Regions from separate parts of the Autumnicola patrickiae genome, predicted to be linked through region 1. Evidence: riboswitches for the same ligand, from Rfam matches in the RefSeq annotation. Region 1 holds a riboswitch; the other holds the start of a gene.
The links. A riboswitch is a leader RNA that binds a small molecule or an ion and turns the genes downstream of it on or off. The one in region 1 is predicted to bind thiamine pyrophosphate.
Positions count from the first base shown of each region.

Region 2: linked by a shared signal. The riboswitch ahead of thiS (sulfur carrier protein ThiS) and the one ahead of RM549_RS14375 (class I SAM-dependent methyltransferase) in region 1 are both predicted to bind thiamine pyrophosphate.

Region 1 is NZ_JAVRHM010000017.1:83,422-91,289, reverse strand. It holds gene RM549_RS14400 (porin) at 1-289, shown strand, start outside; gene RM549_RS14395 (glycoside hydrolase family 43 protein) at 552-1,586, opposite strand; gene RM549_RS14390 (hypothetical protein) at 1,846-2,388, shown strand; gene RM549_RS14385 (aldo/keto reductase) at 2,437-3,555, opposite strand; gene RM549_RS14380 (type 1 glutamine amidotransferase) at 3,652-4,371, shown strand; TPP riboswitch at 4,486-4,575, shown strand; gene RM549_RS14375 (class I SAM-dependent methyltransferase) at 4,645-5,367, shown strand; gene RM549_RS14370 (AIR synthase family protein) at 5,367-6,422, shown strand; gene RM549_RS14365 (thiamine phosphate synthase) at 6,419-7,075, shown strand; gene RM549_RS14360 (Trm112 family protein) at 7,056-7,349, shown strand; gene RM549_RS14355 (cation diffusion facilitator family transporter) at 7,416-7,868, opposite strand, start outside.
Region 2 is NZ_JAVRHM010000011.1:71,118-78,985, forward strand. It holds gene RM549_RS10795 (PhzF family phenazine biosynthesis protein) at 1-525, opposite strand, end outside; gene RM549_RS10800 (exonuclease domain-containing protein) at 1,028-2,428, shown strand; TPP riboswitch at 2,591-2,690, shown strand; gene thiS (sulfur carrier protein ThiS) at 2,788-2,991, shown strand; gene thiC (phosphomethylpyrimidine synthase ThiC) at 3,049-4,905, shown strand; gene RM549_RS10815 (thiamine phosphate synthase) at 4,917-5,513, shown strand; gene RM549_RS10820 (hydroxymethylpyrimidine/phosphomethylpyrimidine kinase) at 5,500-6,261, shown strand; gene RM549_RS10825 (thiamine phosphate synthase) at 6,258-6,893, shown strand; gene RM549_RS10830 (thiazole synthase) at 6,890-7,669, shown strand; gene thiH (2-iminoacetate synthase ThiH) at 7,662-7,868, shown strand, end outside.

The DNA.
Region 1 (7,868 bases):
GTACAAAATGGAAGGCATTTATTCACTTTACCAGCTACGCTATTATATTAATAAACCCAGAATACGGGCGCTGGAATTAAGTTTCAGACATGAATACCTGAATAGTGACACTACAATCCCCAACAATGATCTTAATTCTTACGTTCCGGTAATAAGTATGGTTTTCGCTAATATGTATGATGTAAAATTGTCACTGGTAGGAGTGATTAACAATTATCAGGACAATATTCCCAATTCTGCGCAGTATGATCACAGCAGGGTTTTAATGCAACTACAGGTTGCATATTAAAACTTACTGAATATTTTCTGGTATTGGAGATTTTAAAAGTCTTTGCTGAATTTTGTCAATTATTGGACTAATTAACGAATAACAGGAAACTTTTATTCTTCTGGACTTTATTCTTTTCTTTTTTAAAATTCCAAAAGCTCCTAAATAAGAATTCTGTGAAATAAAAAGGCAGGGGATTTTAATTCCTCTGCCCATTTAAATGTATTTCCTGATCTTCCCTAAATCTTTTAAATCACGAAATGAATAAAAAACTTACTAATTGTTATTTCTTTATCAGTTCTTTATTTGCCATCTCATTATCTCTCAATTCCTGACCAAAATAAGGCATTCCATCTTCGGTAAATTTAATTACCCTGGCATGTGTGTTTCGATTTGGATCGTATAGGGGCTCACCATCAATTTCTTTATAGTCACGGGCGTGATAAATCATTACAACTGTCACACCATCTTCAGCCACTGTAAAGCTGTTATGACCAGGTCCGTATCTTTTCAGCTCTTCGTTAGTAAAAAATACAGGTTCAGGTAATTTATTCCATGAAGCAGGATCAAGAAGGTCGGCATCTTGATTGGCCCATAATAACCCTATGTTATAGTTGTGATCTGTTGCGCTGGCAGAAAACGTAACGAAAATTTTTCCATTCCGGATAAGTACTGCAGGACCTTCATTTACTCTGTGCCCCTGAATTTCCCAATCATATTCTGGTTGTGTAATGACTACCTGTTTTTCGGCTAGGGTAGTTGGACTAGTCATTTCTGCAATAAAAAGTCCTGTATTTGTTACTTCATCTGAAGCTCTGTCGGTCCAGATGTGGTAACGCTGGCCCTCATGTTCAAAAGTGGTGGCATCCAAAGCAAAAATGTCCCTGTTGCTTTCTATTTGTCCTTCCTCAGTCCACTCCCCTTTTGTAGGGTCTCCAGACGGATTAGATAAAGCATACATACGCAATTTCCATTTGTCATCGGCCTCACTGGCTGCAAAATAGATATACCATTTTCCATCAATTCTATGTAATTCAGGAGCCCAAATATGTTCACTCATAGGCCCCTCCTCGTGTTTACGCCATACCACCACCGGGTCTGCTTCTTTAATACCATTTATAGTTTCAGAACGGCGTATTTCGATACGGTCATATTCAGGTACTGTAGCAATGAAGTAATACGTACCATCTTCAGCTTTGGTAACAAAAGGATCTGCCCTTTGCAGGGCCAAGGGATTGTCATATTGATGTTCTTGTGCATTCGCTGTAAATCCACAGAAAATGAAAATTAAAGCAAAAGATAGTTTAAGTAGTTTCATAAAGTTTGTTTTGTTTAGTTCTACTGATTTTAATTCAATTGTCCTGCCAAATTCTAGAAATTAGAATAAATGTGAAAGATACACTTTAATACAAATATAACATTGTAGTGGATTTTTCATATAATTTCGAAAAAAACTTATGGAAAATGAAAAATCCTTATTGGTTATATTTCTACGATTTTTATAATAAATCATTGAAATTTATATATAGGGAACGCAACCATTTTATTGTTAATGCATCTAAAACGAAAATCATTATATGTCGAATTGTAAAGCTTTTATTATACTGTTAATTCTCTTTAGTACTTTATCCTGTGATAAGGAAGAGGATTCACAACCAGATTTTGAACCAGTTACCACTGAAGAAGCTAACCATTTCAGGGAAAATTTCAGGAACAGAACTTTTACAAAATCAGTTCCTGAGAATGCTTTCCCTCGTGGGCGGGTCCATATTTACTTTTCTGAAGAAAGTGAATCAGGTATTCGATTATGGGCGCAGTATGCCGAAGAACCGGAAAATGCATCGCATGAATGGGAAATAACCGGAAGGGAATATAAAGTTTCAAAAGACACGGAATCCAATGTTTACAAATTGGAGTTCATTAATCTTTCCGCAAGGAATATCCTTCTTGAAGAGTGCTCCGATTGCCTAGAATTAAAAACATTGAGCATTTTTATCAGGAACCCTTTCGATAAAGATAAAATTCAATTCCGTATTGCTGAAGACAAAGATTTACCCAAACCCTATCCCGTTTTTAACCAATGGACATCCTTTGAAGAAAGAATCATATACTATAATTAATAAGAATCTATTTTTCAGTATATTTCATTCGGTTTAAAAACCATTCAATTAAGATGCTTGCGGCTCCGGGGCATTTTGTTCGATTAAATTTTCTGATTTTAATTCCTTCCAGAAATCAGCCGGAATGGTTTCGCTCATAGACTTTGCGTTGGCAGAAGATTGATGAGGTTTACTTGCTCCGGGAATTACAGAAGCAACAACCTCAGGTGCAGCTGAAAATTGTAAAGCTGCACTTCGTAAATCCACGTTATGATTTTGTGCGATATTATTCATTTTCTCCCTCTTCTCCAGAAAACCATCAGGTATTCCTTCACTGTAATTGTACCGATCTTTGCCGGCAAGAAAACCTGCATTTAAGGGTGCTCCTATGACCAGAGAAATATTTTCTTTTTCACAAACAGGAAAAAGTCTGTTTAAAGCATCTTCATGTTCCATTAGAGAATATTGGGTAGCTGAGAGAAAAATGTCGGGGTCGGAGACTTCAATAGCTTTAAGAATGGGTTCTATAGTGTTTACGCCAAGACCCCAGCCTTTAATAAGACCTTCTTCTCTCATCCTGGTAAGTTCTGGCATTGCTCCTTTTTGGGCTACTTCAAAATATTTTACCCAGTCTTCCTTCATGTGGCCATTATCTGGAGAAAGATCATGTATATAAACGATGTCCAGCGAAGAAATTCCCATACGGTGCAGACTATCTTCAACAGATTTGCGCACCCCTTCAGCCGAATAATCGTATTCGTAATCAAAATTGAGCTTTCCTTTCCATATCCCTGGATTCTTGTCAAAATCTGGAGCAGGTTTTAGAATACGTCCAATTTTGCTGGACAAAAGATAATCTTCTCTGTTTTTGTTGAAAAGAAAACTTCCCATTCGTCTTTCGCTAATTCCTAAACCATACCAGGGAGATGTATCAAAATGTCTTACGCCGTTATTCCAGGCAGCCTCCATCGTCTCCCTTATCTCTTCATCAGAATTTACATGAAAACCATTACCGGCCCCTACTCCACCCATTCCGAAGTTCATCTTTGGCTTAAATTTTTCGCGTAAAACATTTTTTTTTAGCGGAGAAGTAACTCCTGATCCGGAAGCAAAAACTGTGGCAGGTGCAGCGACAGTCGCAGCCGAAGTAAGTATTGTTTTGTATATGAAATCTCTTCTCGTGGTCATAATATTGAGTCTTTTAATTAGCTTTATAGAAGCAAATATCATTTAATTTACAAATTAGCTTTCAGAAAAAACGCTCTACCGGAAAAAAATATGGGCATGACAGATAAAAAATTCCTGAAAATCCATTGCTTTCAGCATGCAGATTTTGAAGATTTAGGGTGTATCAAAGATTGGTGTATTCAAAATGGTCACCGTATAAATTACACCAGGTTCTTTGAAGATGAAAACTTACCAGCTCCTGAAGATTACGACTGGCTAATCATCATGGGCGGACCAATGAGTATTTTTGATGACGAAAACTATTCCTGGCTCAAAGCAGAAAAGGCAGCAATTAAAGAAGCTATACGGCAAAACAAAACTGTGTTGGGAATCTGCCTGGGATCTCAGTTAATCGCTGATGTTCTTGGTGCCAGAGTGTATAAAAATCCTGAGAAGGAAATAGGCTGGTTCAACATTTCACTAACAGAAGAAGGAAAAAAAGAACCTGTTTTTAGTGGAATGAACGAAAAAATGAAGGTCTTCCATTGGCACGGAGATACTTTTGAACTTCCGGAAGGAGCTAAAAACCTTGCTTTTTCTGAAGCATGTAATAATCAGGCTTTTTTGTATAACAGAAATGTTCTTGGCCTGCAATTTCATTTTGAAGTCACAGAAGAAAGTCTTCGGGAAATGCTTCGAAACGGGAAAGAAGAATTAACAGCCGGAAAGTTTATTCAATCTGAAAGTGAGATACTGACACAGAAAGAATCCATAAAATCCAATAATACTATGATGTTCCATATACTTAATAGTCTTGCTTCCGATGAAGGTGTATAATTTTACTTGATCCGCACTCTATGAATAGCCATTAACTATTACCTTGATCCCGTCACATCTTTTAAAAAACTACTTAAATAAAAAGACATTCCAATAGATTAATCTTAACTTTGCATTAAATGCACGGGGTGCCTCATAAGGCTGAGATAATACCCGCTACCTGATATGGATAATGCCAACGTAGGGATGCAGCTTTAAAATATTTCCATTTTAAACTCCATTCTATCTGGTAATCCAGTCATAGAATGGAGTTTTTTATTTAAATAAACTAAAATGGAAATAGAGAAAAGCAACTTTCAACTGCTTCCCAAATCACATCAGAACTGGCAGGAAAGACCGGAATGGTTTTTTAACCGGGAGCATACTGATACTTATGAGCAATGGTATGAAGGAAGATATAAACGTGCCGAAGTCTGGCAAAAAAAGGTAATGGAACAACTTGTTTCCCAGGACACCCGCGTAAAAACTTTACTGGAATTTGGATGTGGAACTACCCGCTTCACCAGATGGTGGAAAGAAATAGGTATTGAAGCCACAGGAGGCGATATTTCTCCACTAATGCTTTCCCAGGCAGTAAACCTTTTCGACGGAGATTTGGTGATGGCAGATTCTCATCATATGCCTTTTAAAGACAATACTTTCGACTCGCTGGCTTTTATTACAACCTTTGAATATTATAAAGATCCCGTAAAAGTAATTCGTGAAGCAGCAAGAGTCGGAAAATATGGAATAGCCATGGGGATGATGAACAGAAATTCTCCTAAGGTGGTCCGGAGAAGGATTCAGGAAATTTTTGGAAAAAATCCTTTTTACCTTACTGCAACTTTCTATACACCAGCAAAACTAACTGCTATTATTAATGAAGCACTAAAAGGTAGGGAATATACTATAGAATGGTCATGTACAGGCCTCCCAAAATGGTTTCCTGTACAACAGTGGGGAATTCCTTATGGAGATTTCTTTGGCTTATATGTGCAATTTAAAGATGTGGAATAATGAGTAAGGAACTGGGAAAAATTCAAAATGAAACTTTTGAAGAAATTATTTTTAATAACTGTGGACGTTCAAGACAGGAAGTGAGTATTGGTCCGGCTTTTGGGGTGGATGTATCTGTTGTAGATCTTCCCAACGGACTCGCTCTTGCATCCACCAGCGATCCGCTCTCCCTAATTCCTTCACTTGGTTTGCAAGAATCTGCCTGGTTATCTGTACACCTAATGGCTAACGATATGGCCACTACAGGATTTTCACCCATGTATGGCCAGATGGTGCTGAACCTGCCGGCAACTTTTTCTAGGGAAGACTTTAAAACCTATTGGCAGTATATCCATAAATATTGTAAAGACATAGGTGTAGCAATTACTGGCGGACATACTGGTTTTGTCGAAGGTCAAAATTCCACAATATCGGGCGGAGGTACTTTTTCTACTGTAGCTCCAAAAAAGGATATTTTAGTTTCGAGTAATGCCAAACCAACAGATGTGATCCTGGTAACCAAAAAATGTGCTTTATCCTCTACTTCTATTCTCGCTATGAGCTTTCCTGAAATTATTAAAAAGAAGCTTGGAAAAGAAGTGTATGAGGAAGCCTGCGGAAATTTTTATCAAACATCATCTTTAAAAGATGCTTTGGCGGCGGCAGGTACAGAAATTCGGCATACTGATGTTACAGCCATGCACGATGTGACCGAGGGTGGAGTTTTAGGAGCAATTTATGAATTAACTAAGGCCTCTGGTAGTGGAGCACAGGTTTATGATGAATTATTGCCAATAGGCCATGTACAAAAGCAGATCTGTGATTTATTTTTTATAGATCCCCGTTTTAGTATTGGTGCGGGTTCTATGATAATTACCTGTAAAAAAGGAAGTGAACATGATGTTATGGCAAGGTTGCAAAATCAAAAAATCGCCTGCACAGTGGTTGGGGAAATTACTGAAAAGGAAGAAGGTGTAAAAATAATGAAAAATGGAGTGAATGAAGAACTTCCCTATCCTTCTGAAGATCCATATTGGAAAGCATTTTTTGAAGCATTTAACGCAGGCTGGAAATGACGAAAATTACCAAAATAAGAGGCGGACTTTATCTTGTTCTGGATCCTTCCATGAACAGGAATGAATTGTTCAAGAAATTAAATGAAGTCCTCGAAGAAGAAATAGCAGTAGTCCAGATCTGGGATAATTTCCCTCCATCCGTAAATAAGGTAGAACTGGAAAACGAGATCTGCGATTTATGCCATTCCAGAAATGTACCGGTTTTTTTGAATAACAACTGGCACCTGAAAAAGTCCACCCGTGCAGATGGGATACATTTTGATGTAATTCCTGAAAATTTCAGCGAAATAAAAGATGAATTGAAGGCAGATTGTATGTTTGGAGTGACTTGTAATAATGATCTTTCTGTAATTAAATGGGCTCACGAGAATAATCTGGATTATATTTCCTTCTGTTCCATATTTCCGTCTCAGACCAGTAATAGCTGTGAATTAGTTTCTTTTGAGACAATAAAAAAAGCGAGAGAAATCACCTCTATGCCCATCTTTCTTGCGGGAGGAATTCAGTATCAAAATATTAAAGAATTAGAGAGTTTAGAGTTTGAAGGTGTTGCAGTGGTTTCGGGAATTATGAGTTCCGAAAATCCTAAACAGGCAACCAGAGAATATTTATCAGAATTAAAGCGTATAAAAAATGAAAATAGCGACAATTAATAAATTATGCTGTCCTTTTGATAAAAAGGATTTAAAGCTAACCATAATTACCAAGGATGTTGAAGAAAATATTCTTGAAGGCTTCCTAACTTGCAAAAGCTGCAACAGGATTTATCCTATGGTAAAAGGAATTCCAATAATGAATCCTGACGAATACAGGGAATTCAAATTGGAACAACCCCTTCTTGAAAAATACCAGTCCCATTTAAAAGGGAAAAAAATCGAAAATTTCCGACTTCTGCCAAATGATGAAGAAACAAAGGAAATAGAGTAAACTCTATAAAAATTAAATCTGTAGATCGAAAATTGCCAAATTAAGCACCAGGCCTTGGACTACAATTTATTGCGCTTTTACTTTTTTTCCATTGTTATAAGCTTCCCAACCTTCTTTTAAGGCATAAGGTACGATCAAAAGAGCAGCGGCGGGATCTGCCCACCACCAATCAAGAAAATGCACTGCCAGGATCCCTCCCAAAACGGCAATTGTTTGGTACAGGCAAACAAAAGTATCTTTGGAGTCTGCAATCAATTCCTTGCTGTTAAGCCTCTTGCCGTATTTGTATTTGTACCAGATCAGGAAGGGGTTTACGACAAGGGAAACCAGCAAAATAGTTAACCCCAAAGTACTCCAGTCAGGAGTTTCTTTATTGATTAATTTTAAAACAGAATCGTATGTAATGAAAATACTGATCAAAAGAAAAGAAAGAGCAATTACAAAAAGAGTTATTCTTTCCCTCTTCTTCACCTTTTCCTCACTTATATCCTTAAGTTCACCATTGAGCCGCCACCAGAG
Region 2 (7,868 bases), on a different contig from region 1:
TCCGCCTAAGCCCAACTCCAGTTTATCAAATTTTAACCGGTCAATTTCGATATTTCTAATGTCTTCTTCAGAAGGATAAACTAGGACAAAATCCCTGGCTTTCAATACCTCCTGTGGCTGGATGTTAATCGATTCCTGCAACAACGAAGGTAAAGGAGTAGCGGATGGTTTACGGGAAGGGAAATTGAGGGTATATTCAGAGTTTCCGGTTTCCACTTCAAGTTCTCCGCTTTTTGTTTCGAAAAGAATAGTATTTCTGGAGTAGTGACGAATTTCCTTAAGGGCATGTGCGGTGGCAAGGGTGGCGTGGCCGCAAAGGTCAATTTCAGCTTCAGGAGTAAACCAACGCAGGTGAATTTTTAGTCCGTTGTCTACAAAAAAAGCCGTTTCTGCAACTGCATTTTCCCTGGCTATTTTCAGTAGTAAATCGTCAGATGGCCATTCAGATAAGGGAACGACACAGGCGGGATTTCCGGAGAAAAGTTCGTCTGTAAAAGCGTCTATTTGATAAAGGTGTAATTGCATTTTTAGCTTTTCTGTAAAGTTATAAAATGTATTTTGGAAATAGGCTCTGAGTAACTTCGGAATTAGTGTGAAATATGAGGTCTAAAGCTGCCAATTACAGAGAATGTATCGAGAATTGGCAAATTTGATCCTGACTTTAAAACTGAAGGGTAAGCAGCATCTGAAGTGTTTCTTCTTCCGGAGAATTCTGGAGTTGAAGCCTTGAAAATGGCAATTCTCAATCTTTTTTAGCTTTTGTGAAGCATTTTTTCTTCAGAAATGGTCAGAAAAGCTGATAAAAAGGAACAAATGTTACTTTCTGAATGAATTAGCAACTAAATATTTCCGCTTTTCTGAAGTTTTTAGACGGATTCTAAAAAGGAGGTCGAAAATTGGCAAATTTCAGCATACACTTTTCAGCTTCACCTTCAAAATTGACAATTTCGTAGATGTTATATTTCTTTAAAATATTGGAAATATTCCAATTGTAGGAAATATTCCTAAAATTTGTATATTTGTCTTGATGAAAGATAAAAAATTTGCTGTAATAGATGTTGAGACCACCGGCGGTGGTATAAGTGGTAATCGCCTTACCGAAATTTGTATTGTGCTGTTGCAGGGATCTGAAATTTTGGATAAATACACTACGCTTGTAAATCCTGAAATGCTTATTCCCGGCTATGTTACCTCGCTGACGGGTATTGATAACGGGCTGCTGGAGGATGCTCCAAAATTTCATGAAGTAGCAGATATTATTGATGATTTCACGAAAGATGCTGTTTTTGTGGCTCATAATGTAAATTTCGACTACAACGTGCTTCGGAACGAATTTAAAGCGCTCGGAAGAAACTACTCCAGGAAGAAACTTTGTACCGTTCGCTTATCCCGAAAACTCATACCCGGACTTTTTTCCTACAGTTTGGGCAAATTGTGCAGCTCGATTAATATTCCGCTTACCAACAGGCACAGAGCTGAAGGCGATACCGATGCTACTGTGATTTTGTTTCAGAGACTGCTCGATCTGGATGAAGACGGTGAGGTGTTATCTTCTTTTTTACACCCGCATTCCAAGCACGCCACTTTACCGCCGCATATTTCTGCAGAGCAAATTGATGAGCTGCCGGAGACTCCCGGTATTTACCTGTTTAAGGATAAAAATCATGCGATTATCTACGCCGGGAAAGCGAAAAATATCAAAAAAAGAGTTTGGTCACATTTTTATGATAAGAAAACCAAAGAATATCAACTGGGGCAGGAGACCTCTTATATAGATTTTGAAACTACCGGAAACGAACTGCTGGCACTCCTCCTGGAATCTGATTATATCCGGAAGAAATATCCAAAGTTTAACCGCGCTCAAAAGCGTCCAACTTATACTTACCAGATTATCAGTTATAGAAATCAGCGTGGAATAATTCAACTTGCGATAGGAAGAACGAAGCAGATACAGGATTCTGCAGCCACTTTTTATAATCGTGCCCTGGCTCAGGAAATGCTCGAAAAGCTTTGCGAGACTTTTAATTTATGTCCAAAATATTGCACACTACAATCCAATGTTAGCCAATGTTCTCACTATCGCATCAAGAATTGTGAAGGTATTTGTGAGGGATCAGAATCTGTTGAGAATTACAATGCAAAAGTTGAGGCTGCTATTACTTCTCTTCAAAATGAAAGAGAGACGTATGTGATCAAAGAGAAGGGAAGGCATAAAGATGAGCAGGCTTTTGTTCTGGTTAAAGAAGGCCGATATTACGGCTACGGATTTGTGGACGCTGATGTGCAAATAGAAAACTTTGAAGATTACGAGCCTTTTCTCAAACTACAGGAATCAACTTTCCATACCCACCAGATTATAAGCAGTTATCTACGGAAAAAAGGAACAGAGAATGTAATTCGTTTTGACAACCTGCTTTTGGCAGGGTAGGAGTCCGAGATTTACAAATACAGATTTTCTGCCCTGCCGGGCGCTTTATTCCTGCCAGTCCGGTCTTTTTTCTTCCTTTAAAAAGGTGATTTTTGAAAAGATTTCAAAAAAGAAATTGAAAGACATTTGATTATCAATAAAAATTTCCGTTACATTTGAAAACGTAAACTTTAGGGGTGCTGATTGGTAGCAATCGGCTGAGATAAAACCCTTTGAACCTGATCCGGTTAATACCCGCGAAGGGAAAAGTGTTATTTACATATTTTCTATTATAATTCCGTTTTTGGAGGAATTATGGTTTGTATTTACTTTTTCTTTAGGGAATCCCCCTGCAGTTTACAGCTATTAAATATCAAAAAATGATAACTGTAAACGTAAACAACACTGCCCACACTTTTAATTCACCATCCAATCTTCAGGATCTCCTGACGCAACTAGCTATTTCTGAAAAAGGGATTGCTGTGGCTATCAACAATCAGATTATTTCTAAAAGCGACTGGACCAAACGTGAATTAGCCGAAGGTGAAAATGTACTCATTATAAGGGCTACCCAGGGAGGATAAATGTGCTTCGGGAGCATTTCCGGAAGCAAAACAACATACCACTAAACAGAAGTAATTATGAAAAAGGACCAGACTCCAAAGCAGCAAACCATTAGCCGCGCACCTTTTCCCAACTCCGAAAAAATCTATGTAAGCGGAAAAATTCACCCGGACATAAAAGTGCCGATGCGAAAGATATCCCTCGACGACACAGTGGATAAATTCAACGGAAAAGTAGAGAAAAACGATCCGGTCTTGGTCTATGACACCAGTGGTCCCTATACAGATCCAACGGTAGACATCGATGTTCGAAAAGGGCTGATGCCTATCCGTAACAGCTGGATTGCCGCCCGCGAAGATGTAGAGCAACTCTCCGGGCTTTCTTCAGCTTACGGGCGCGAAAGGGAGGAAAATGAGAAACTGGATGAACTTCGGTTTAAAACAAACCGAAAGCCTCTTAAATCAAAGCCGGGACATAACGTCACCCAAATGCACTACGCCCGGAAAGGAATTATCACTCCTGAAATGGAATACATTGCCATCCGGGAAAATCAGAAACTGGAAGAGATCAAACAAATCTCCGAACAACATCCAGGGCAAAATTTTGGTGCCAGTATTCCGAAAATAATTACTCCGGAATTTGTGCGGGATGAAGTTGCCCGCGGAAGAGCCATTATTCCTTCCAACATTAACCATCCGGAAAATGAACCTATGATCATTGGGCGGAACTTTCTCGTGAAGATAAATGCTAACATCGGTAATTCCGCGGTTACCTCTTCGATTGAAGAAGAAGTGGAAAAAGCCGTTTGGGCATGCCGCTGGGGAGCAGATACGATAATGGATCTTTCTACCGGAAAAAACATCCACGAAACCCGGGAATGGATCCTTAGAAATTCTCCGGTGCCCATAGGGACCGTGCCTATTTACCAGGCGCTGGAAAAAGTTAACGGGAAAGCCGAAGATCTTACCTGGGAAATTTTCCGCGATACGCTTATAGAGCAGGCAGAGCAGGGAGTGGATTATTTCACCATTCACGCCGGAGTCCGTTTAGCGTATGTTCCACACACCGCAAAAAGGGTAACAGGGCTGGTGTCCCGTGGCGGTTCAATTATGGCAAAATGGTGTTTGGCGCATCATCAAGAAAGCTTCCTGTACACACATTTTGAGGAAATCTGCGAGATCATGAAAGCCTATGACGTTTCTTTCTCCCTTGGAGATGGCCTACGTCCCGGAAGTATAGCCGATGCTAATGATTATGCACAATTCGCTGAACTTGAAACTCTGGGAGAACTTACCAAGATCGCCTGGAAACATGATGTGCAGTGCATTATTGAAGGCCCCGGCCATATCCCAATGCACATGATCAAGGAAAACATGGACAAGCAACTTGAGGTATGTGGAGAAGCTCCTTTTTACACTTTAGGACCATTGACCACAGATATCGCGCCCGGTTACGACCACATTACCAGTGGGATTGGTGCCGCAATGATCGGTTGGTTTGGATGTGCGATGCTATGTTATGTGACGCCAAAAGAGCATTTAGGGCTTCCAAATAGAGACGATGTAAAAGAAGGAGTGATCACTTATAAAATCGCTGCCCATGCTGCAGATTTGGCGAAAGGCCATCCCGGCGCACAGCACAGGGATGATGCTTTAAGCAAAGCCCGATTCGAATTCAGATGGGAAGATCAGTTTAATTTGGCGCTTGATCCTGATACCGCAAGATCTTATCACGACGAGACTTTACCTTCTGAAAATGCCAAAGTAGCCCATTTTTGTTCTATGTGCGGACCTAATTTCTGCTCTATGAAAATTACGCAGGACGTTCGGAAATTCGCAGAAGAAAACGGAATGGATACGCAGGAAGCCATCGAGGAAGGAATGAGGAAAAAATCGGAAGAATTTAAGGAGAAAGGAAGCGAAGTTTACCTGTAAAGCAAATTCAGATGTTCATTCTTTTTACTTCGGAAGAAAATCAAACTGCGGAAAAGGAACAGCTCATTCGTTTTTTTGAGAATGAGCTGCCCCTTTTGCACGTTCGCAAACCCGGAATGGCCGAAGAAGAACTGAAGCTATGGTTATCAGATTTTGAAGAAAAATACCTTCAGAAGATGGTACTTCATCAACATCATCATTTAGCTGAAATTTTACCGGTTAAAGGAATTCATTTAAAGGAAAATTTCAGAAGCAAAGAAGAGGATTTATCTCAGTATGTCGAGAGTATTCAATCACGAGGTTTTACAGTCAGTTCATCCTTTCATGATCCCGAAGAAGTAAAATCTGGAGCTTCCAACTTTGACTATGTTTTTTTGAGTCCGGTGTTTACTTCTGTTTCAAAAGAAGGATATGAAGGACAGGCTTTTAATGTGGAGAATATTTCCGGAAAAGTCATCGCTTTAGGCGGAATTGAAGCAGATAAGATTTCGAGAGCAAAAGAACTGGGATATGCGGGAGTAGCAGTATTGGGAGCTATATGGCTGTCTGAAAACAAAGATCAGGCTTTTACTGAAATTTATAATAAGTACAGAAATGTTTACCAATAACAGACCATTTGTTTTAAGCATTGCCGGATTCGACCCTTCAGGAGGCGCGGGATTGCTGGCTGATATTAAAACTTTTGAAAATCTGGGATGTTATGGGCTGGCGGTAAACACGGCAAATACGATTCAGAATGATATAAAATTCGAAGCCTGCCACTGGACTTCTGAAGAAATTATTACTCAGCAACTGGAACTTTTATTGGAGCGTTTTCCTTTGGAGGTGGTAAAAATCGGAATCGTAAAGAATTTTCAGGTTTTAAATAAAATCATTGACAAACTGCTATTTAAAAATAAAAGCATCAGAGTTATTTGGGACCCGGTTTTAAAATCCAGTAACGGATTCTCGTTCCAGGAACCGAAAGAATTTCAGGAGAATCTGGAATCAATTCTGGATAAAATATTTCTTGTCACTCCGAATTTTGATGAATTACAGATTTTTTATTCCGAATTAACTATGGAAGAGACGATTAGGAGAATAAGCAGTAAAACCAACCTGTACCTTAAAGGAGGCCACAGAATGGCAAATATCGGTCTGGATGAATTATTTACTCCGGAAGGGGAGTACCTGAGTTTTGAACCAGGAAGAAACGATTGTTCGGAAAAACACGGCAGCGGATGCATTTTATCCTCGGCATTGGTAGCACATCTGGCTTTGGGCAATTCTCTTCCGGAAGCCGCACGAAAGGCAAAAGATTACATTGAAAAAGTATTAGAATCAAATCAAACATTATTAGGATACCATAAAACATGATTTCACACTTACACTACATATCACAGGGAGAAACTCCTGAAAAACACCTGGAAAACATACAAAATGTATGTGCCGCAGGAGCAGACTGGGTTCAGCTGCGTCTTAAAAATGAATCTTTTGAGACGGTTCTTAAAACAGCAAAAGCAGCAAAGAAGATTTGCGATGAATTTCAGGTTAAATTGATTATTAACGATTTTCCTGAAGTGGCAAAAAAAGTGAATGCCGATGGTGTTCATCTGGGAAAGGAAGACCACTGTCCATTGGAAACAAGAAAGCTGCTGGGGCCAGATAAGATTATTGGAGGAACAGCAAACACGCTGCAAGATTGCGAAGTTCTTTGCAAAAAACAGGTAGATTACATAGGTCTCGGACCCTTCCGGTTTACTGCTACCAAGAAGAAACTCAGCCCCATTCTGGGAGCAGAAGGTTACCGGAAGCTGCTAAGCAGTCTTCATGCTAGCGGAAAAGCGGTTCCGGTGATTGCGATTGGTGGAATTGTACCGGAGGATCTTCCGGTTTTAGCAGAAAGCGGAGTACACGGTGTGGCCATTTCCGGATGGCTTACCAACCATCCGCAACCTGAAATGATCTTCCGGGAAATCCAACAACAATTTTCAGAAAAACAATTATGAGCAACACAGATTCATTAAAAATAGCAGACAAAGTCTTTTCTTCCCGTTTGTTTACGGGAACAGGAAAATTCAGTTCTTCAGAAGTAATGCAGCAGGCTGTTTTAGCTTCAGAAAGTGAGCTGGTGACAGTGGCTTTAAAAAGGGTAGAACCGGGGAACGATGACGATCAAATGATTTCGGCTTTAAAAGATCCTTATATAAATCTTCTTCCCAACACATCTGGCGTGCGGAATGCCAAAGAAGCTGTGTTTGCCGCTCAAATGGCAAGGGAAGCCCTGGAAACAAATTGGGTAAAAGTGGAGGTACATCCAGATCCTAAATATTTGCTTCCGGATCCTGTCGAAACTTTAAAAGCCTGTGAAGAACTGGTGAAATTAGGTTTTGTGGTGATGCCGTACATCCATGCCGATCCGGTTTTGTGCAAACGACTTGAAGAGGTCGGAGCGCAATGCGTGATGCCCCTGGGAGCACCAATTGGCAGCAACAAAGGTTTAAAAACCCAGGATTTCCTGGAGATCATTATTGAACAAAGTAATGTGCCGGTTATCGTAGATGCGGGAATTGGTAGTCCGTCTCATGCCGCTCACGCAATGGAAATTGGAGCCGATGCCGTTTTGGTCAATACCGCAATTGCCGTTTCCCCAAATCCGGTGGAAATAGCGAAAGCCTTCAAACTCGCTGTACAGGCAGGAAGAATTGCCTACAATGCTAAACTCGCTCCACAAAGGCAACAAGCAGAAGCAAGTAGTCCGTTAACACAATTTCTTTATGACTAGTTTCAAACATACTTTAAGAAAATATTCCTGGGATGAGGTACTGCAAAGCATTTTCTCGAAAACAGAAGCCGATGTGCGTTCTGCACTGCAGAGCAGAAAAAGGGATCTGGAAGATTTTAAAGCGCTCATCTCTCCTGCCGCACGTCCTTTCCTGGAACAAATGGCGCAGCAGAGCAAGACGATCACCAAAAAGCGATTT